3 regions of the Streptomyces sirii genome follow, and region 2 is predicted to be linked to each of the others. Evidence: predicted binding sites of a transcription regulator. Region 2 holds the regulator's gene; each other region holds the start of a gene.
What was found. The regulator HrcA, encoded in region 2, represses chaperone genes, less so after heat shock. The targets are predictions, from matches to a motif close to TTNGCACTCNGNNNNNCNGAGTGCNAA.
Positions count from the first base shown of each region.

Region 1 (7,365 bases), 710 kb from region 2:
TGGGCGGCCGACCGGCTGCGTGGCCGTCCGGCTCACGCTCGCCGGCCGGCGTACGTGCGTGCTGAACGGCGGCAGTGCCCGGCCCGCCCGTACCCTGGAGACGTGAGCACCACCCCCGAATCCGAGCAGACCCCCGGGCCCGAGGCCGCCGCCGCTACCGATGGCGACGGCAGCGGCGTCCAGGCTCCGGCCGCTGCGCCGGTACCGCGCCCGACCCGCAAGCCCGCCGCGAGGCTGATCTTCGACGACCCGCTGAGCCAGCAGTCCTCCGACGACACCGATCGCGGCTGGGGCGAGCGCCCGGCCGGCGGTGACAGCGCCGCCGATCTCGCCCGCTTCCTCGACGAAAAGCCGCCCCACCACCTCTGAGCGAGGCGAGGGGGCGGCATGTGCCGGCCTCTGGCGCCTGCTACTCGTGGGTCTTCTGGGAGCCGATGGTCCCCGAGGCGGAGGGCGGCAGGGTGGGCGAGCCGCCGCGCTGGGCGATCAGCGCATCGCGGATCTCGGCGAGCAGCTCGACCTCGGTCTGGGACACCGGGGTGTCATCGACCGGCTTCTTGGCGTCCTGGCGTTCCTTCCACTTGTTCATCGGAAGGATCATGAGGAAGTAGACGACCGCTGCGGTGATCAGGAACGTCAGCGCGGCGCTCAGCACCGAGCCCCAGAGGATGTAGATGCCGTCGGTGAACGCGCCCGTCTTGGGGTCCTTGGCGCACGTCTCGGTCAAGCAGGACTGGTAGTGGTCCAGGTTCTGCGAGCCGAGGGCGCCCACGATGGGGCTGATGACGCCCTTCACCACCGCGTTGACGATGTTGGTGAACGCCGCACCGACGACGACCGCGACCGCGAGTTCGACGACGTTGCCTCGCATCAGGAATTCCCGGAAGCCTGCGAGGACGCTTCTCTTCTCCGTGCTCACCTATGAGGACCCTTCTTGTCTGGCCGATGCGCCTCGAAGGATGATCCCGGACCTGCTCAGGCTGCGCAACTCGGGTCATGTGAGATGCTTTTCCATAAGGCTCCCTTTTGGTGCTGGTCGAGATATGGGCGATCTCCGCTTTGCTTCATGGTTCGGTGTGGTGAGGCGAGTGGAGCGTGGGTGCGTGGTCGAATGCCTGCCTTTCCGTTTCATAGTCACGTATGGACATTTGAGTTCCGACTTGCTGCCAGGTCAGGTCGGAAGAAGAGGGGAAGGGGAAATGCTTGCTCCGCAGGGGTTGGAAAGTCGCTGCCCGCCGGGCCGGCTGTCCCCGCGCCGTCCCCGTCCGGAGGCTGCTCCCTCCCCGGGCGGGCGCCCACGGTGTCGGGCGGCTCGTCGTCGTCAATAAGTGATTCTCTGACGACAAGGCGGGGTTTAAGGAGGCGGTGATCGTCTCGTGTGTGCGACCGACTTGAGGCGGGTGGTGACAAGCTCAAGGAAGTCCGCGGGTGAGGGGGAAAGAGAGACGGGAAGAGCCGGGGAGAAGTGGACGAATATGGCCGTCGCCCACGGAAGTTCGTTGAAAGTTCTCTGAAATATCGCCGCTGTCATGAGCGCTTTGGCGATCAGACGTGCGCCGAGGCGAAGACTTTCGATTGGTGACGCACTTCTCATTTCCGGGCTATGGGTCCGTGCGGACGTCCGTCGGGTCGCGTAAATCGATCTTTGTGTGTGGCGATGTGCGCTGAGCACCGCGTGCTTGCGTCGTCGGCGTCTGTCTGCACGGAAACGATCAGTGCGGCCGCGGTCATGGCGGCTCCCGCCAGGGCTGCACGGCGCTGTCGCGTGAACCTTCGTAACCGATGACGAGCGGGCGTGGCCCGCACCGGCGCGAACTGCGCCACTTCGCGGCGCGGCGGTGTGGGCAGCGGGGGGTCGGGCTGAGGGGCGCAGCGGAGGGTCTGCGGCGTCGGGTCGGCGAAGGTGCTGGGCATGGAGGACCGCCTGTGAGGAGGGGTTTGCCTTGGGCTACGTCTCACCGTGCCGCAGTTCGCCCCCGCCCGCTCCGGTCTGTGGACGACCCCGCCTTTGTGGATAACCCGGCCACCCGGGAGAGGCGCCTGGCACCAGGCTCACGTCACCACGTCGCCAGGGACACCCCGTCGCGACGTGCACCCGTCACGACGTGCACCCCGTCGCCGCCTCACGGCAGCTCGATGCCCAGCTCCCAGCCCGCGTGGGCGTCGACGCACAGGCAGTCCCTGGCGGTGTTGTCGGGCAGTGCGGCGACCGCGTCGAAGAGCACCTCGCGCAGTCGGCCGACGTTCTGGGAGAAGACGGCCAGCACCTCTTCGTGGGAGACGCCATCGCCGGTCTCGGTGCCCGCGTCCAGGTCGGTGACCAGGGACAACGAGGTGTAGCACAGGCTCAGTTCGCGGGCCAGGACCGCTTCGGGGTGGCCGGTCATGCCGACCACCGACCAGCCCTGGGCGGCGTGCCAGCGCGATTCGGCGCGGGTGGAGAAGCGCGGACCCTCGATGACGACGAGCGTGCCGCCGTCGACCGGCTCCCAGTCGCGGCCGCCGGCGGCCGTGAGAGCGGCCTGACGCCCGGTGGGGCAGTACGGGTCGGCGAAGGTGAGGTGGACGACGTTGGGGACGCTGCCGTCCGGCAGCGGGTGGCCGTCGAAGTAGGTCTGCGGGCGCGCTTTGGTGCGGTCGACGAGCTGGTCGGGGACGAGCAGCGTGCCGGGGCCGTACTCGGGGCGCAGACCGCCGACCGCGCACGGGCCGAGGACCTGCCGTACGCCGACGGAGCGCAGCGCCCACAGGTTGGCGCGGTAGTTGATGCGGTGCGGCGGGAGGTGGTGGCCGCGGCCGTGCCGGGGCAGGAAGGCGACCTGGCGGCCGGCGATCTCGCCCAGGAACAGTGAGTCGCTGGGGGGACCGTAGGGGGTGTCCACCGTGATCTCGGTCACGTCGTCGAGGAAGGAGTAGAACCCCGAGCCGCCGATGACACCTATCTCCGCGTCAGCCATGCGGGTCACACTATCGGGACCCGGTGCCGGCCGGCCCCGCGTTCAGCGATCCCGCCGCCTCCGGCGGGCACCGGAACGACCGGACCCCGCCGTCCAAGAAGACGGCGGGGTCCGAAGAAGTGCGGGGTGCGGTCAGGCCGCGGAGCTGGTGCTCGACGTGCTGCTGGAGGCCGCGGCCGGGGTGGAGGACGCGGAGTCGGAGCTGCTCGACGAGGAGCCGGCGGAGTCCGAGGAGGACGTGCCGCTCGACGAGGAGGAGCTCTTCGCGGGGCTGCTGCTGGACGACGAACCGCGGCTGTCGTTGCGGTAGAAGCCGGAGCCCTTGAAGACGATGCCGACCGCGGAGAACACCTTCTTGAGGCGTCCGTTGCAGCTGGGGCACTCCGTGAGCGCGTCGTCGGTGAACTTCTGCACCGCCTCGAGGCCCTCGCCGCACTCGGTGCACTGGTACTGGTAGGTCGGCACTTGACTTCCTCCTGGCACTCTCACTCGATGAGTGCTAACGACGCTCCATCTTGCAGTATTCCGGCCCGTCAGTCCACCGTGACGGGGATACGGTGACCGACTCCACGTCCGTTCAGGCGCTCGTCAGCTCCCGCTCCCGGTCGTCGGCGGCAGCGGGGGAGACGGTGGCGTCGCCCTGGGAGGCGACCACGGTCGAGGAGCGCGGCCGCAGGTGGGCGCGGAGTGCGACCAGCACCACCAGGGCCAGCGCCGTGCCCGCCAGCGGCACCAGGAAGCCGGTGCTCGGGCCGAAGCCGTCCGCCAGCTGGCCGGCGGAGGTGGCCGCGGCCGCCTGGCCCAGCGCGACCGCGCCGGTCAGCCAGGTGAAGGCCTCGGTACGGGCGGCGGCCGGCACCAGCGACTCGACGAGCGTGTAGCCGGTGATCAGGGCCGGGGCGATGCACAGGCCGACGACCAGGCCGACGGCGCCCAGCAGCGGCACGGCGGTCACCGCCCACAGGGGAGTGGTGGCCAGCGCCAGCAGGCCGTAGGCGACCAGCAGCCGGCGCCGCGGGCCGACCTTCCAGGCGATCGCGCCGCAGGCGATACCGGCGAGCATGTTGCCACCGGCGAAGATCCCGTAGAGCACGCCGTTGATGCCGGGCTGCCCGATGTCCTGGGTGAACGCGGTCAGCGAGACCTGCATACCGCCGAAGACGGCGCCGATGCCGAGGAACGCCACGATCAGGACGCGGACGCCGGGCACCGACAGTGCCGAGACGCGCGGCCGGTCGCCGGCCCCGGCCCGGTGCACCGGCGGCTGGCTGCGCCGCTGCGAGGCGAACAGCAGCCCGCCGGCCAGCGTCAGCGCGGCCTCGGCGATCAGGCCGGCCGCCGGGTGGATGCCCGTGCACAGCGCGGTCGCCAGGACGGGGCCGACCACGAAGGTGAACTCGTCGGTCACCGACTCGAAGGCGGCGGCCGTCGGCATCAACGGGCTGCCGCCGAGCCGGGAGGCCCAGCGGGCCCGCACCATCGGGCCGACCTGCGGGGTCGAGGCGCCCGTGGGGACGGCCACGGCGAGCAGTGCCCACAGGGGGGCGTGGGCGAGGGCCAGGGTGATCAGGGCCGTGACGCCGGCGACATGGACCAGGACGCCGGGGATCAGCACCGCGCGCTGGCCGAAGCGGTCGGCGAGCTTGCCGCCCTGCGGGGCGAAGAGCGCCATCGAGACACCGGTGGCGGCCGACACCGTGCCCGCGGTGCCGTACGAGCCGGTGGTGGACTCGACGAGCAGCACGATGCCGATGGTCAGCATCGCGAAGGGCTGCCGGGCCAGAAAGCCGGGCAGCAGGAATGTCCATGCACCTGGGGTGCGGAGCAGTTGTCCGTAACCGGGACGGGAGTCCTTGACCGCGGATGCCACGGCCGGGCCTTTCTGCCGCCTGGTAGCGCGCCACCCGCGAGGTCGTCACAGGTACGCGCCGAGAGCTGTCCTCTCGCGCAGGACCGAGTGATACCGCATGGTCCGCACCCCGAGAGGTGGCTGCGTGTGGCAGGGGACCGCGGCCGCCGAGCGGTCGCGCCAGCTCTGCGTCAGGCAGAGTTGGTTCGTCATTGTTCCTTTTCATACTACAGGCCCAAGCGCGTGAAGCCCTGGGATTAACCAGGGCTTCACGCAGATTTCCTTGGGTTCCGTGGAGATCTGCAGCACATTTCCGGGGCGGCCGCGCCGCGAGGCCAGGGCCCGCGGTCAGTGCGGCCCCTGCTCGCGGTGGTGCCGCCCCGGGGCGCCGCCCGTCCCCAGCCAGCCGGCGAGCTTGCCGCCCTGGGAGACCGCCTGCAGCCGCTGCTCGGCCGCGTCGCGCACCTGATCCGTGGCCACCACCAGCAGCTCGTCGCCGCGCCGCAGCACCGTGGTCGGCGAGGGCACGAAGCTGGAGTCCTCCCGGACGACGAGGGTGACCGCGGCACCCGCGGGCATCCGCAGCTCGCCGACCTCGACGCCGTGCATACGGGACGTCGGGCCGATGGACGTCGACAGCAGATGGCCGCGCAGCCGCTCCAGGGGAGCCGACTCGATGCCCAGGTCGGCGGCCTCCTTGCCGTTGCCCAGCTTCAGCCGCCGGGCCAGCCACGGCAGCGTCGGCCCCTGGACGAGGGTGTAGACCACGACCAGTACGAAGACGATGTTGAAGACCCGCTCGCTGCCGGGCACATCGCTCACCATCGGAATGGTGGCCAGCACGATGGGGACCGCGCCGCGCAGCCCGGCCCAGGACAGCAGGGTCTTCTCCCGCCAGGGCACCCGGAACGGCAGCAGCGCGGTGAACACCGACGCCGGTCGGGCCACGATCGTCAGGATCAGCCCGATGACCAGCGCGGGCACGAAGTCGTCGATCAGCTTGTGCGGCGTGACCAGCAGGCCCAGCAGCACGAACATGCCGATCTGGCCGATCCAGCCGAGGCCCTCGGCGAAGCCGCGGGTGGCCGGTGCGTGCGGCAGTTTGGCGTTGCCGAGTATCACCGCGGCCAGATAGACGGCGAGGAAGCCGGAGCCGTGCGCCAGTGCGCCGGCCGCGTACGCCGACACCGCGATGGCCATGACGGCGATCGGGTAGAGGCCGGAGGCGGGCAGTGCCACATGGCGCATTCCGTATGCACCGAGCCAGCCGATGGTCAGTCCGACGGCGGCGCCGATCGCCAGTTCCAGGGCGATCGTGCCGAGCAGGACGTACCACTCCTCGACCGGCCCCACTGTGGAGAAGGCGACGACGAGGATGACCACCGGGGCGTCGTTGAAGCCGGATTCGGCTTCCAGGACACCCGTCAGGCGGGACGGGAGCGGCACGTTGCGCAGGACGGAGAAGACCGCTGCGGCGTCGGTCGAGGAGACCACGGCGCCGATCAGCAGCGCCTGGTGCCAGTCGATTCCGGCCAGATAGTGCGCTCCGGCCGCGGTGACCCCCACGCTCACCGCGACGCCGATCGTCGAGAGCGCCGCCGCCTGGGGCAGTGCCGGTTTGATCTCTTTCCACTTCGTGCCCAGGCCGCCCTCGGCGAGGATCACGACCAGCGCGGCATAGCCGAGGATCTGGGTCAGCTCGGCGCCGTCGAAGGCGACGCCGCCGATGCCGTCCTGCCCCATGGCGATGCCTATCCCCAGGTAGATGAGCAGGCTGGGGAGCCCGCTGCGCGAGGAAACCCGTACTGCGACGACGGCGATGAGCAGCACGAGTGAGCAGATCAGCAGGAGTTCGTTGAGGTGTTCGACAGTCAGGAGCTGGTCCTTCCTCGCACAGGTTCGGGCGGTGGGCCGTTGGGTAGCTTTCCTTACCGTATCTAGTTACTGAGACTAACAATTTACCATTGCTTGAAAGTCGGATGTGCTGGTGGTGACTCCGCGTAGGGGTCGCCGAACCCGTGCGCCTATGGTTGCTCCAGCACTCCCACCCTGCCCCTCGAAGGACCGAGATGCCCGCCAACAAGTCCGGCCCAGTCCCCAGGAAGAAAAAGGGGCGGCGCGGCCGTCTCGTCGCGATCACTGTCGTGCTGCTGCTCGTGGCGGGCATCGGTTTCGGCGCGTTCTGGGGGGTCAGCACCGTACGCGCCTCCATCCCGCAGACCACCGGCTCGCTCAAACTCCCGGGCCTGACAAACCCGGTGGACGTGGTGCGCGACGCCAACGGCATCCCGCAGATCTACGCCGACACCGACGAGGACCTCTTCCGCGCCCAGGGATACGTCCAGGCCCAGGACCGCTTCTGGGAGATGGACGTCCGGCGCCATATGACCGCGGGCCGGCTGTCGGAGATGTTCGGCAAGAGCCAGGTCAAGACCGACTCCTTCCTGCGCACCCTCGGCTGGCACCACGTGGCGCAGAAGGAGTACGACACCAAGCTGTCCCCCAGCACCAAGAAGTACCTCCAGGCCTACTCCGACGGCGTCAACTCCTACCTCAAGG
Region 1 covers NZ_CP147982.1:3,970,303-3,977,667, reverse strand. Annotated here, with positions in the region: gene WAB15_RS17700 (hypothetical protein) at 103-369, shown strand; gene mscL (large conductance mechanosensitive channel protein MscL) at 410-919, opposite strand; gene WAB15_RS17690 (S-methyl-5'-thioadenosine phosphorylase) at 2,124-2,957, opposite strand; gene WAB15_RS17685 (FmdB family zinc ribbon protein) at 3,090-3,422, opposite strand; gene WAB15_RS17680 (MFS transporter) at 3,535-4,827, opposite strand; gene WAB15_RS17675 (potassium/proton antiporter) at 5,155-6,636, opposite strand; gene WAB15_RS17670 (penicillin acylase family protein) at 6,876-7,365, shown strand, end outside.
Region 1: WAB15_RS17685 (FmdB family zinc ribbon protein) is a predicted target of HrcA. The motif match lies at 3,434-3,460, and genes of this name have one in related genera.

Region 2 (7,365 bases):
ACCGACCTTGGCGAAGGCGTCGAGGACGGCGCGCGAGGGGCAGCCGAAGGTGAAGGACACCAGCGGCACCGGGTCCTCCCGCAGTATCGCGAGCTTGGCCTCGTAGCCGTCGTCGCTGGGCCCGTCGGTCTCGCCGAGCTCGGTCTCGTACCAGGCGGCCTCGCCCGCGAGCTGCTCGCGGTAGACCTCGACGGCGGCGGTGTCGGCCAGCGAGGGCTGCGGCATGAAGAGATTGACGCCGAAGGGCCGGTCGGTCAGCGACCGCAGCTGTTTGATCTCCTGGTACATGCCGTCGGCGGTCTTGTAACCGGCGGCGAGGAAGCCGAGACCGCCGGCGCCGCAGACGGCGGCGGCCAGCTCGGGACCGGAGCCGCCTCCCGCCATCGGCGCCTGCACGATCGGATAGCGGCAGAGATCGGTCAGTGCGGTGGACATGAGCACATCGTGTCACGGGAAACGCCGAGCCCCCGCACCAGGGGCTCGGCGCGGGTACACGCCTGGGGCGCGCCGGATCGGCCATGGTCCGGAGCCACTCACTCCCGTAGCCCCGGACCCCGGAACCGCCGTGGCCTACCGCCCGTTGAACGCGTCCTTCAGTCGGGAGAACAACCCCTGCTGCCCCGGCTGAAACTGGCCCGTGGGGCGCTCCTCGCCGCGCAGCTTGGCGAGCCGCCGCAGCAGCTCCTCCTGCTCGGGATCGAGCTTGGTCGGGGTCTGCACCTCGACATGGACGATGAGATCGCCGCGGCCGTTGCCCCGCAGATGCGTCACCCCGCGCTGGTGCAGCGGAATCGACTGCCCGGACTGGGTGCCGGGCCGCACATCGATCTCCTCCATCCCGTCCAGCGTCTCCAGCGGGCACTTCGTGCCCAGCGACGCCGCCGTCATCGGGATGGTGACCGTGCAGTGCAGATCGTCCCCGCGCCGCTGGAAGACCTGGTGCGGCAGCTCGTGGATCTCGACGTAGAGGTCGCCGGCGGGGCCGCCGCCGGGGCCGACCTCGCCCTCGCCCGCGAGCTGGATCCGGGTGCCGTTGTCGACACCGGCCGGGATCTTGACCGTCAGCGTGCGACGGGAACGGATCCGCCCGTCGCCCGCGCACTCGGGGCACGGCGTCGGCACGACCGTGCCGAAGCCCTGGCACTGCGGGCACGGCCGCGACGTCATGACCTGGCCGAGGAAGGACCGGGTGACCTGCGAGACCTCACCGCGGCCGCGGCACATGTCACAGGTCTGCGCCGAGGTCCCCGGCGCCGCGCCCTCACCGGTGCACGTCGTGCAGACCACGGCGGTGTCGACCTGGATGTCCTTGGTCGTGCCGAAGGCGGCCTCGTTCAGCTCGATGTCGAGCCGGATCATGGCGTCCTGGCCGCGGCGGGTGCGCGAGCGCGGTCCGCGCTGCGAGGCCGTGCCGAAGAAGGCGTCCATGATGTCGGAGAAGTTGCCGAAGCCCGCGCCGAAGCCGCCCGCGCCGCCACCGCCAGACTGCGACAGCGGGTCTCCGCCGAGGTCGTAGACCTGCTTCTTCTGCGGATCCGACAGGACCTCGTAAGCGGCGTTGATCTCCTTGAACCGCTCCTGGGTCTTGGGATCCGGGTTCACGTCCGGGTGCAGCTCGCGCGCCAGCCTCCGGAAGGCCTTCTTGATCTCGTCCTGCGAGGCATCGCGCCGTACGCCCAGGACCGCGTAGTAATCCGTGGCCACTTACGACTCCGCCAGGATCTGTCCGACGTAACGTGCCACTGCGCGTACCGCTCCCATCGTTCCGGGGTAGTCCATGCGGGTCGGTCCGACCACGCCGAGTTTGGCGACTGCCTCGTCGCCCGAACCGTAACCGACCGCGACGACCGATGTGGACGTCAGGCCTTCGTGGGCATTCTCATGCCCGATACGTACGGTCATGCCCGAGTCCTTGGCCTCGCCGAGCAACTTGAGCAGCACCACATGCTCCTCAAGGGCCTCCAGCACCGGACGGATGGTCAGGGGGAAATCGTGACCGAAGCGCGTGAGATTGGCGGTGCCGCCGATCATCAGCCGCTCTTCGGTCTCCTCCACCAAAGTCTCCAGCAACACCGACAGCACTGTCGAGACCGTGCTGCGGTCGTCCTGTTCGAAGGACTCCGGAAGATCCTGCACCAACGGCGGCACATCCGCGAACCGGCGCCCCACGACCCGGCTGTTGAGCCGCGCCCGCAGGTCCGCCAGCGAGGTCTCGGCGAACGGCGTCTGGCAGTCGATCAGCCGCTGCTCGACCCGTCCGGTGTCGGTGATCAGTACGAGCATCAACCGGGCCGGGGCCAGCGCCAGCAGCTCGACGTGCCGGACCGTGGACCGCGTCAGGGACGGGTACTGCACCACCGCGACCTGCCGGGTCAGCTGCGCCAGCAGCCGCACCGTGCGGCCCACCACGTCGTCGAGGTCGACGGCGCCGTCCAGGAAGTTCTGGATCGCCCGCCGCTCCGGGCTGGACAGCGGCTTGACGCCGGCCAGCTTGTCGACGAAGAGGCGGTAGCCCTTGTCGGTCGGGATCCGCCCCGCGCTCGTGTGCGGCTGGGCGATGAAGCCCTCGTCCTCCAGGGCTGCCATGTCGTTGCGGACGGTGGCCGGGGAGACCCCCAGCTGATGCCGCTCGGTGAGCGCCTTGGAGCCGACCGGCTCCTCCGTCCCGACATAGTCCTGGACGATGGCGCGCAGCACTTCGAGCCTGCGTTCGCTGAGCATTCCCGCGCACCTCCAGTCCGGCCGTCCGCCGTTTCGTTACTCCTGGCACTCACACGGGCCGAGTGCCAGACCCGGAGCCAGTGTACGGCCGGGTAGCACGGCCACGGCAAGGGTGACCTCCCGCGGCGTCCGCCGGATGACCGTCTTCGGCCGATCCGCCGGGCAACGCTATCGCGATGGAGCTAGCGTCTCGGTATGGGCACTGCTTGGGAAGAGGCCGGGTGGGAACAGCTCGGTGACGGTGTCGCCAGGCGCCGGATGCCGGGCTGGGACGAGACGATCGGCGTGATCACCGGGTCGGCCGGCGTCATGATCGTGGACACCGGTGCGAGCATCCGGGACGGCGCGGACCTGCGTCGGGCGATCCGCGGCGTACTGGGCCGGGAAGTGACGCATGTCGCGCTCACCCACCCGCATTTCGATCATGTGCTGGGCACCGCCGCGTTCGCGGGCGTCGAGGTGTTCGGCGCGGCCGGCCTGGGCGAGCTGCTCCGGCGCGGCAAGGACGAGCTGCGGCACGACGCGATGCGCCACGGCGTCGAGCGGGACGCCGCGGCGGAGGCCGCCGATCTGCTGGTCGCCCCGCACCACCACGTGCACGGCCAGCTGACCGTCGATCTCGGCGACCGGCAGGTGCTGCTGGCCAACGTGGGTCCCGGCCACACCGCCCACGACCTGGCGGTCCTGGTGCCCGGCCGGCACGGTGCACCCGAGATCGTCTTCTGCGGCGACCTGGTCGAGGAGTCCGGCGAACCGCAGGCCGGCCCGGACGCGCTGCCCCAGCAGTGGCCCGCGGCCCTGGACCGCCTGCTGGCCCTCGGAGGCGAGGACGCGCGGTACGTCCCCGGCCATGGCGCCGTGGTCGACGCCGCCTTCGTCCGCGCCCAGCGCGACGCCCTGACGGCCCTCTTCGGCGTCCCGCCCTCCTGAGGGCCGGTCTCCGCCGCGATCGGGGCCCGCTGCCTTGGGGCCCGCCGTCTTCGGGTCCCGTCGCCGTGATCTCGTATAGAACAGGCCCATGCAGAGCAAGCGCTACAGCCCCGACCTGACCCCGCCCTGGAAGACGCGGCGCCCCGCGCCCGAGGTGCCGGCCGACCCCGATCTGGTCGTCGAGGAGGTCACCACGGGCTTCTGCGGCGCCGTGATCCGCTGCGAGAAGACCGCCGAGGGGCCCACGGTCACCCTGGAGGACCGCTTCGGCAAGCACCGCGTCTTCCCCATGACCCCGCGCGGCTTCCTCCTGGAGGGCAAGGTCGTCACCCTCGTGCGCCCGCAGCACCGCCCATCGCCCGACGGCCCCGCCCGTACGGCCTCGGGATCACTCGCCGTCCCCGGCGCCCGCGCCCGGGTCGCACGCGCCGGGCGCATCTATGTGGAGGGCCGGCACGACGCCGAGCTGGTCGAGCGGGTCTGGGGCGACGATCTGCGCATCGAGGGCGTCGTCGTGGAGTACCTGGAGGGCATCGACGACCTCCCGGCGATCGTCCGCGGCTTCTCCCCCGGACCTGACGCCCGGCTGGGGGTGCTGGTGGACCACCTGGTGCCCGGCTCCAAGGAGTCCCGCATCGCCGCCGAGGTCACCGGCGAGCACGCCCTGGTCGTGGGCCACCCGTACATCGACGTGTGGGAGGCCGTGAAGCCGTCGTCGGTGGGGATCGCGGCATGGCCCGCCGTCCCGCACGGCCAGGACTGGAAGACGGGGGTGTGCCGGGCGCTGGGCTGGCCGGAGAACACGGGGGCGGCGTGGCAGCGGATTCTGTCCTGCGTGCGGTCCTACAAGGACCTGGAGCCGCAACTCCTCGGGCGGGTCGAGGAGTTGATCGATTTCGTCACGGTCGGCGGGGACGGATGACGCGGCGGGGCCGGGCGACGGCGGTCACGGGTGACGCGGCGGGGACAGGCGGGGCCGGGCGACGAGGTGGGGATCACCCGGCCGGGTGATCAGTCCACCAGGGCCCGCACGACGGCGTCGGCCAGCAGCCGCCCCCGGAGGGTCAGCACGGCCCGCCCCGCCTCGTACGGCGCCGGCTCCAGCAGCCCGTCGGCCAGCGCCCGCGCCGCCGCGCGCGCTCCCGCCGGGGCGAGGATGTCGAGCGGGCAGCCGTCCGACAGCCGCAGCTCCAGCAGGATGCGTTCGACGCGGCGGTCCTCGTCGGCCAGCACCTCGCGCCCCGCGCCCGGGGAGCGGCCCTCGGCCAGGGCCTGGGCGTAGGCGCCCGGATGCTTGACGTTCCACCAGCGGACGCCGCCGATGTGGCTGTGGGCGCCGGGGCCGGCGCCCCACCAGTCGGCACCGGTCCAGTACAGCTCGTTGTGGCGGCAGCGGGCGGCCTCGGTGGTGGCCCAGTTGGAGACCTCGTACCAGGTGAAACCGGCGGCGGAGAGCCGCTCCTCGGCCATCAGGTAGCGGTCGGCGTGGACGTCGTCGTCGGTCATCGGGACCTCGCCGCGGCGGATCCGGCGGGCCAGCTGGGTGCCCTCCTCGACGATCAGGGCGTAGGCGGAGATGTGGTCGGGACCGGCGCCCAGGGCGGCGTCGAGGGACGCCCGCCAGTCGTCGTCGGTCTCACCGGGGGTGCCGTAGATCAGATCGAGGTTGACGTGCTCGAAGCCGGCCGCACGGGCCTCGGCGACGCAGGCCTCGGGGCGGCCGGGGGTGTGCGTACGGTCGAGGATCTTCAGTACGTGCTGCCGGGCGCTCTGCATGCCGAAGGAGACGCGGTTGAAGCCGCCCGCGCGCAGCTCGGCCAGGTAGCGGGGATCGACGGACTCGGGGTTGGCCTCGGTGGTGATCTCGGCGTCCGGCGCCAGGCCGAATTCGTCGCGGATGGCCGCCAGCATGCGGGCGAGGTCGGCGGCGGGCAGGAGGGTGGGGGTGCCGCCGCCCACGAAGACCGTCTCGACCGGGCGCGGGTCGTCGCCCAGCACCTTGCGGGCCTGGCGGATCTCCGCCACGACGGTGTCGGCGTAGTTGTCGCGGGAGGCCAGGGCGCCGCCGGAGCCGCGCAGCTCGCTCGCGGTGTAGGTGTTGAAGTCGCAGTAGCCGCAGCGGGTCGCGCAGTACGGCACGTGCAGATAGAAGCCGAGGGGCCGCCCGGCCGCCCCCGCCAGGGCATGACGGGGCAGCGCCCCGTGCTCGGGCATCGGCTCACCATCAGGCAGTGCGGAAGGCATGGAAACCATTGTCCGTCATGCGGCACGGAGCACGGTCCTCCCGCCGGAACGGCTGGAGAATGCCTGGGGTTCCTGGGGTTCCTGGGGTGCCCGGGGAGCCCAGGGTGCCTGGGGAGCCCGGGGTGCCTGGGGAGCCCGGGGTGCCTGGGGAGCGGCTGACGGAAACGCCCGGTGGGCCCGGCCCGCCTGACGGGAATACCCTCCCCGCCCACCCCGTTGTGGCCCCGCAGGGGGCCCGCGCATCCCCTACGGGATCTGTTCCCACCAGCCTTACGGGAAGCGCCGCCGCCTACGGAACGCCGCCCGCCCCACGCGCCCCAGAAGTGACCGACCGCCCGCCCTACGGCGGACCGCCCGCCGCCTGGAGGACCAGGAGGGCCAGGTCGTCGTCGGGCGGGGTCGGGTCGAAGGCGTGGACCGTGTTGCGGATGTGGTCGGCCAGGGCGGTGGCGCCGAGGCCGGTGCCGGCGGCGAGGGCCGTGGCCAGGCCGTCCTCGTCGTCGAAGAGCCGGCGCCCGGAGCGGCGCTCGGTGACCCCGTCGGTGACGCACAGCAGCGTCTCACCGGGGCAGAGGTCAAACGATTCGCTGACGTACGCGGCGTCCTCGACCACCCCGAGCAGCATCTGCGGTGCCGCGACCACCCGGACCGCGCCGTCCGCGCCCAGCACCAGCGGCAGCGGGTGGCCGGCGCTGGCAAGGGTGCAGCGGGCGCCTCCCGCGCCGCCGGGGTACGGGACGATCTCGCCGTAGAGCAGGGACAGGAAGCGGGCCTGTTCGCCCTCCTCGCGGATCTCCACCGGCGCCTCCGCTCCTGCGCCGGCCGCCGCCACCGCCGCCGCCACCGCCGCGACCGAGTCCGCCGCCTCTCGGGCCATGGTCTTGTTGAGTCGGTCGAGCACCTCCGCCACACCGAACCCGTCGCGGGCCAGCAGCCGCAGCACCGGCCGGGCCAGCCCGGTCACCGCGGCCGCCTCGGGCCCGCTGCCGCAGACATCGCCGAGCGCGAAGCACCAGCGGCCGTCCCCGGCGTCGAAGAGGTCCCAGAAGTCGCCGCCCGCCCAGGCACCCTCGCGCGGCTCGTAGACCACCGCCGACTCCACTCCGGGCACCTCCGCCCGGCCCCGGGGCAGCAGCCGGCGCTGCAGCACCTGGCTGATGCGCTCCTGGCGGCTGTACGCGCGTGCCGTGGCCACCGCACGCGCCACCCGCCGCCCCAGGTCCTCGATCAGGACGACGACCTCGTCGGGGATGCGCGGCAACCCGCCCCGGCCCAGCAGCAGCGTGCCGAACCGGCGGCCGCCGGCGACCAGGGGGCAGGCCAGCGCCGCGCCGCCCGGCTCCGCACCCGGTTCGTCCGGCCAGGGCCAGGGGACCGCGGTGGGCGCGCGGCCCGGCGCGGCGGTGCCGGGCACTTCCGGCGGCTGTTTCTCCAGTGCCGTACGCAGCGAATCGATCCGGCTCTCGCTGC
Region 2 covers NZ_CP147982.1:3,258,799-3,266,163, forward strand. Annotated here, with positions in the region: gene WAB15_RS14745 (nitronate monooxygenase) at 1-435, opposite strand, end outside; gene dnaJ (molecular chaperone DnaJ) at 571-1,704, opposite strand; gene hrcA (heat-inducible transcriptional repressor HrcA) at 1,705-2,721, opposite strand; gene WAB15_RS14760 (MBL fold metallo-hydrolase) at 2,917-3,651, shown strand; gene WAB15_RS14765 (DUF3097 domain-containing protein) at 3,740-4,573, shown strand; gene hemW (radical SAM family heme chaperone HemW) at 4,663-5,895, opposite strand; gene WAB15_RS14775 (SpoIIE family protein phosphatase) at 6,236-7,365, opposite strand, start outside.

Region 3 (7,365 bases), 2.2 Mb from region 2:
CAGCAGCGCATCCTGGTGGTGGCGCTGATCACCGCACCGCTGACCGGGCTGCTCTCCTGGGCCATCGCCGAACGCGCCACCCGGCCGCTGCGCCGGCTCCAGCACCGCGCCGGCGGCCTGGACCCCGGCACCAGCACGGCCCGCCTGGAGCACACCCCGTCGCGGGTCACCGAGGTGGACGACCTGTCCCGCACCCTGCAGACCGTCCTGGCCCGGTACGACGAGCAGGCGGCGCGGACCCAGGAGGCGCTGGCCACCGCGCGGGCCTTCTCCGCGACCGCCTCACACGAACTGCGCACCCCGCTGATGGGCATGCAGACCAACCTGGACGTCCTCGCCGACCACCCCGACCTCGACCCGGCCGACCGCGCGGAGGTCCTGGAAGACCTGCACGCCGGACAACAGCGGCTGATGAGCACGCTGATCGCGCTCCGGGCGCTCGCCCAGGGCGACCTGGTGCAGGCCGACGCCTTCGGACCGGTCGACCTGTCCGAGCTGGTCGCCGTGGCGGTGGACGAGGTGGAGCGGCACCATCCCGGCGCCCGGCTGACGCTGCGCCTCACCCCCGGGCTGAGGCTGAGCGCCTGGGAGCCGGGGTTGCGGATGGCGGTCGAGAACCTGCTGCGCAACGCGGTGGTCCACGGGAGCCGGCCGGGCGCGGCGGCACGGGTCGAGGTGGTGCTGCGGCCGGGCGGCTCGCCGGCGGAGCCGGTCGCCGTGCTCACCGTGGACGACGAGGGTCCGGGCATCGTGCCGCAGGAGCGCCGGCAGGTCTTCCAGCGCTTCCACCGGCGTACCGGCAGCCCCGGCTCGGGGCTGGGGCTGACCCTGGTGGCCCAGCAGATCGCCCTGCACCGCGGCACCGTGGAGATCATGGACCGGCCTACGGGGACCGGCGCCCGGTTCGAGGTGCGACTGCCGCGGCCCGTCGACGTGGAGGCCGACACCCGCACCCTGCAACTGCCGCTGCGCCGCACCTGGTTGAGCGAGGGCCCGGACGGGATGGGGCTCGCACCGGAGTCCGCGCCGGGGGCCGTACCGGAGGCCGCGCCGGGCTCCGTACCGCCGCCCAAGGCCTGAGCCCGTCACCAGCCCTCCTGGTGCCGGGGCTCCCTGACCACCCGTGTCGTCGTCCGGGTCGTGCCCGCGGAGCACGTCACCGAGCGGAACCGCTCGCCGACCTCGGCGACCCAGAACGCATCGCCGAGCGTGAGGGCCTGGACGGACAGACCGCGCCGCCCTCCCCGGAAGGACACCTCGACGACGTCGGCGCCGGGCGGCAGCTGCCCCCACGCCAGCGACCAGCGCGTCGCCGCCCGGCCGCTGTGCCGGCCGCCCCTGAGCGGGGAGAAGCACAGCGTGCTCACCACGGACACGTCGACCAGTCCGGCCCCGTTGTACACCTCCAGCGCCGGGCGGCCCTCGGAGCCCCGCGCGAGGCGCAGCAGCCAGCCGCTCAGGGGCAGCCGCAGGGCACGGGGCCCGAGGGCGGTGAGGGTGGCGGAGCCCGTACCCGTACGGGAGGGCTCGTCCGGCATGAGGAAACCACCGCAGTCCACTGTGTCTCCCGGGGTTCGACGGCTCGGTGCGTGCGCCGGCACCGACGCGGCCGCCGAAGCGGGCGCGCGCAGACGCTCAACTGCCCCGGAGCGTAAGGACTCTCCTTGTGGATTCCTTGTGTCACCGAACGCCTCCGGGCCGCCGCTGCCTCCGCTCCTCCAGGGGACGACGTAGACCGCCACGGCAGCGGACGACGCACTCCGCGCCGAGTCACAAGATCCCCACAAAGAAGGCTCCTACGTTCTGTGCCGCGGCCGGTCCGCCTCCCCGTGAGGCCGGATGCGGCCGGGTCCAACCATCTGTGGAAACCCATTCGTTCCTGGAAGGGAGCACCACCATGCAGCGTCCCAAGAGCGCCGTGGCAGGAGTTCTGGCCGCCTTCGCCCTCACCGGTTCCCTGCTGGCCACGGCGGGGCCGGCGAACGCGGCGGACGACGGCCCGGCCCCCACGGCGACGGCCTCGCAGTCCGGCGGCAAGGGCAAGGGCCTTTGTTCTCGGGTGCCGCGGATCGAGGAGCGCATCAACAAGGCGCTCGACCGGCTCAACGGCGATGCGCACACCCGCGGTTCGATCGCGCGGATGGAGGAGCGGGTGAAGAAGGCCCACGCCAAGAACCACGACGCGGTGGCCACGTTCCTCCAGGACCGGCTCACCCACCGCAAGGAGCTGAAGCCGACCCTCACCCGCAAGCTCCGTGACCTCAAGGCCGTCTCGGCCTGGTGCGCGAAGAAGGACGACGCCAAGGGCGGCAGCGGCTCATGAGGCGACGGTCCCGGCGGATCGCGCTGCTGCTGACGGCGGCGGTCGCGGTACCGGTCCTGGCGGCCACCGGCTGTTCGCAGGACTCCGGCCGGGCGTCCTCGGGGGACTCCGCCCGAAGTGGTGCGTCGTCCTCGGCGACACAGGGGTCCTCCGCGTCCGACGGGCCGTCCGGGTCCTCCGGCCCATCCGGCTCATCCGGCTCATCCGCCGAGGAGGCCGAGATGGAGAAGAGGGTCCAGGACGCCGAGAAGGCGGCGGACGATGCCGACGCCGACGCGGCCGAGGACGCGCGGTGAGGAGCCGGTGAGGGAGGCGGGGGCGTCCGTGGGCTCTCCCCCGGGCCCGCACACCGCGGGAGCACGCCGGCTGGGAGGCCGGTACGAGCTGGGCGACCGGCTCGGGCGGGGCGGCACCGCCGAGGTCCACGCCGCGCACGATCTGCGGCTCGATCGCGGCGTCGCGGTCAAGACCCTGCGGTCGGACCTGGTCGGGGCCCCGGAGTCGCTGGCGCGCTTCCGGAGCGAGGCGCGTTCGGCGGCCTCGCTCAACCATCCGTCGATCGTCGCGGTCCACGACACCGACGAGGACGTGGTGGACGGCACGTTCGTTCCGTACATCGTGATGGAACGGGTCGACGGGGCGTCCGCCGTTCCTCGGTGAGGGCGTGATGGATCTGGTGCTCCAGCATGTGGACCCGACCGGCACGTCCGCACCACCCGAACCCGCGCACCACCGCAGACCGGCACGCGCGTACAACGCCGTCGGGGCGGCACCCCCTGGGAGGAGGGTGCCGCCCCGACGTATGTGCGGACGTGTGATCCGGGAGGATCAGCGTTCCGATCCCCAGGGGATCAGAAGTCCATGTCACCGCCCGGCATGCCGCCCGGAGCGGCCGCGGCGGCCTTCTCCGGCTTGTCGGCGATGACGGCCTCGGTGGTGAGGAACAGCGCGGCGATGGAGGCGGCGTTCTGCAGGGCAGAGCGGGTCACCTTCGCCGGGTCGAGGATGCCCTCGGCGATCATGTCGACGTACTCGCCGGTGGCGGCGTTCAGACCGTGGCCGACGGCCAGGTTGCGCACCTTCTCCACGACGACGCCACCCTCGAGACCACCGTTGACGGCGATCTGCTTGAGCGGGGCCTCCAGGGCGAGCTTCACGGCGTTGGCACCGGTCGCCTCGTCACCCTCCAGGTCCAGCTTCTCGAAGACCGAGGAGGCCTGCAGCAGGGCCACGCCACCGCCGGCGACGATGCCCTCCTCGACGGCCGCCTTCGCGTTGCGAACGGCGTCCTCGATGCGGTGCTTGCGCTCCTTGAGCTCGACCTCGGTCGCGGCACCGGCCTTGATGACCGCAACACCGCCGGCGAGCTTCGCCAGGCGCTCCTGCAGCTTCTCGCGGTCGTAGTCGCTGTCCGAGTTCTCGATCTCGGCGCGGATCTGGTTGACGCGGCCCTGGACCTGGTCGCTGTCGCCGGCACCGTCGACGATGGTGGTCTCGTCCTTGGTGATGACGACCTTGCGGGCGCGGCCGAGCAGGTCGAGACCGGCGTTCTCCAGCTTGAGGCCGACCTCCTCGGAGATGACGGTGCCACCGGTGAGGATGGCGATGTCGCCGAGCATGGCCTTGCGGCGGTCGCCGAAGCCCGGGGCCTTGACGGCGACGGACTTGAAGGTGCCGCGGATCTTGTTGACGACCAGGGTCGACAGGGCCTCGCCCTCGACGTCCTCGGCGATGATCAGCAGCGGCTTGCCGGACTGCATGACCTTCTCCAGGAGCGGCAGCAGGTCCTTCACGTTGCCGATCTTGGAGTTGACGATCAGGATGTACGGGTCGTCGAGCGACGCCTCCATACGCTCCATGTCGGTGGCGAAGTACGCCGAGATGTAGCCCTTGTCGAAGCGCATACCCTCGGTGAGCTCCAGCTCCAGACCGAAGGTCTGGGACTCCTCGACGGTGATGACGCCTTCCTTGCCGACCTTGTCCATGGCCTCGGCGATCAGCTCGCCGATCTGGGTGTCGGCGGCGGAGATGGAGGCGGTGGAGGCGATCTGCTCCTTGGTCTCCACATCCTTGGCCTGCTCCAGCAGGGCGGCGGAGACGGCCTCGACGGCCTTCTCGATACCGCGCTTGAGGGCCATCGGGTTGGCGCCGGCGGCGACGTTGCGCAGGCCCTCGCGGACCAGAGCCTGGGCCAGGACGGTCGCGGTCGTCGTGCCGTCACCGGCGACGTCGTCCGTCTTCTTCGCGACCTCCTTGACCAGCTCGGCGCCGATCTTCTCGTACGGGTCCTCGAGCTCGATCTCCTTGGCGATGGAGACACCATCGTTGGTGATCGTGGGGGCGCCCCACTTCTTCTCGAGGACGACGTTGCGGCCCTTGGGGCCGAGGGTGACCTTGACGGCGTCGGCGAGCTGGTTCATCCCGCGCTCGAGACCGCGCCGTGCCTCCTCGTCGAACGCGATGATCTTGGCCATGTGAAGTGGTCCTCCCGGACGGGGTGGATTTCTCCGGATCGGCACCCGTGCCCGCGACGGACGGCCCGTGCGCCGTGTGGTTCCTTGCCCCACCCGGCGTCCGGACCTCACCGGCCCGATCCAAGTTCTGTCACTCTCACTCGGAGAGTGCTAACGCCAATGATTAGCACTCGGGCAGGGCGAGTGCAAGCCACCTGGAGGGGGTCATCGAGGGGCGGCGGGTGGGTGAGGGGTGTGCGGCGGGCGGGCGCGAGCCGCCCGGCGGGCACCGACGGGGCACCGCGCGGCACCGCGCGACCGCAGGCGACGGGGGCTCAGGTCCCGTCGCCTGGAGGGCAGGCAGAAGGCCCGTACCCCTCGACGGGGTACGGGCCTTCTCTACGCTGCAGTCGGCCCGCGCCTCAGGCGCTCACCCTGACCATGTCCGCCTGCGGCCCCTTCTGGCCCTGCGAGATCTCGAACTCGACCCGCTGACCCTCCTCAAGGGTGCGGTAGCCGTCCATCTGAATCGCGCTGTAGTGGACGAATACATCCGCACCACCGTCGACCGCGATGAAGCCGTACCCCTTCTCCGCGTTGAACCACTTGACGGTGCCCTGAGCCATGCCTAACTCCCCTATTACTGGCCCTTGCGCAGGACCGCACTCCGCGGACCCGGGTCAGACCTCACCCCGCGAAATGGCCCGTGGGGTGTGCGCCGGAACGCGTCGACCGCCGCTGAATGTATCTGCACCGATGCCCAGCGCAACAGGTCAATCGGACGAGAATTCTGGCGCCGCGGAATCGGCAATAGGCGATGAAATCCCGTTTCTCCGGGGCAAGTCGGGCCGGGCATAGCTCACGTAAGCGACAAATGCCGCACACACTTTGAGCACAACTCTCCGCGGTTTCCTATGCGTTCGGCACGTGCGCGGAGTTATCCGGAACGGGGATCACCACAATGGTATCCCCTTTCACTAAGCGGAATTGCCCCGTCCGATTTCAACGGACGGGGCAATTCCGGTCAAGTGGGTGAAGAGATGGCGCAAATTAGCGCCCCTGGTGGTCGATCGGTGGAGACCGATCGACGGCCACCGGGCACGTTCTCAGCAGCCGCCGGCGACCGCCGGGATGATGGAGACGCCCGCACCGTCCGGCGTCGGCGTCTCCAGGCCCTGCTCGAAGCGCACATCGTCGTCGTTGACGTAGACGTTCACGAAGCGGCGCAGCTTGCCGGCGTCGTCCAGTACACGGGCCGCGATGCCCTGGTGGTTCTTCTCCAGGTCGGCGATCACCTCGGAGAGGGTCGCGCCCTCGGCGGTGACCTCGGCCTCACCACCGGTGTACGTACGGAGGATGGTGGGGATGCGGACCTTGACGCTCATGGTTCTGCCTTCCGGACAGGTTGGGGGAGTACGGGTACGGGTGCGTGGAGCCGTGGCTCAGCCTGCCAGGCCGGCCTCGCGGAACGCGTCCAGACTCGGGCGGATCGTGGCCGTGGGCCCGGACGTCGGCGCGACGGCGTCAAGCGTCTTGAGGCCGTCACCCGTGTTGAGGACGACGGTGGTCAGGGACGGGTCGAGCACACCGTCCTCGATCAGCTTCCTGGTGACGCCGACGGTCACACCGCCCGCGGTCTCCGCGAAGATCCCCTCCGTCCGGGCCAGCAGCTTGATCGCGTCCACGACCTGCTCGTCGTCGACGTGCTCCACCGCACCGCCCGTACGGCGCGCGATGTCGAGCACATACGGGCCGTCGGCCGGATTGCCGATCGCCAGCGACTTGGCGATGGTGTTCGGCTTCTGCGGGCGCACGACGTCGTGCCCGGCCTTGAAGGCCGTCGACACCGGCGAGCAGCCCTCCGCCTGGGCACCGAAGATCCGGTACGGCCGATCCTCGACCAGCCCGAGGGCGATCAGCTCCTTGAGCCCCTTGTCGATCTTCGTCAGCTGCGAGCCGGACGCGACGGGGATGACGATCTGGTCCGGGAGCCGCCAGCCCAGCTGCTCGCAGATCTCGTACGCCAGCGTCTTGGAGCCCTCGCCGTAATAGGGGCGGAGGTTGACGTTGACGAAGCCCCAGCCCTCGCCCAGCGGGTCGCCGATGAGCTCCGAGCAGAAGCGGTTGACGTCGTCGTAGTTGCCCTCGATGCCGACCAGGTCGCCGCCGTAGACGGCGGCCATGACGACCTTGCCGGCCTCCAGGTCGTGCGGGATGAACACGCAGGACTTGAAGCCCGCGCGGCGGGCCGCGGCGCCGACCGCGCCGGCGAGGTTGCCCGTGGAGGAGCAGGACAGCGTCGTGAAGCCGAAGGCGCGGGCGGCCTCGACGGCGATCGCGACGACCCGGTCCTTGAAGGAGTGCGTCGGGTTGCCGGAGTCGTCCTTGACGTAGAGGGCGCCGGTGACGCCCAGCTCGGCGGCGAGCCGGTCGGCCTTGACGAGCTTGGTGCCGCCGGGGTTCAGATTCGGCTTGTCCGCCACGTCGGCGGGGACGGGCAGCAGCGGGGCGTAGCGCCAGATGTTGTCCGGACCGGCCTCGATCTGCTTGCGCAGGGCCTCGGGGTCGCCGCTCGGCAGCTCGTACGCC
Region 3 covers NZ_CP147982.1:5,450,533-5,457,897, reverse strand. Annotated here, with positions in the region: gene WAB15_RS24760 (sensor histidine kinase) at 1-1,080, shown strand, start outside; gene WAB15_RS24755 (hypothetical protein) at 1,086-1,538, opposite strand; gene WAB15_RS24750 (hypothetical protein) at 1,898-2,323, shown strand; gene WAB15_RS24745 (hypothetical protein) at 2,320-2,619, shown strand; partial or broken gene WAB15_RS24740 (hypothetical protein) at 2,648-2,968, shown strand; gene groL (chaperonin GroEL) at 3,175-4,797, opposite strand; gene WAB15_RS24730 (cold-shock protein) at 5,199-5,402, opposite strand; gene WAB15_RS24725 (MoaD/ThiS family protein) at 5,883-6,161, opposite strand; gene thrC (threonine synthase) at 6,219-7,365, opposite strand, start outside.
Region 3: groL (chaperonin GroEL) is a predicted target of HrcA. The motif match lies at 4,961-4,987, and genes of this name have one in related genera.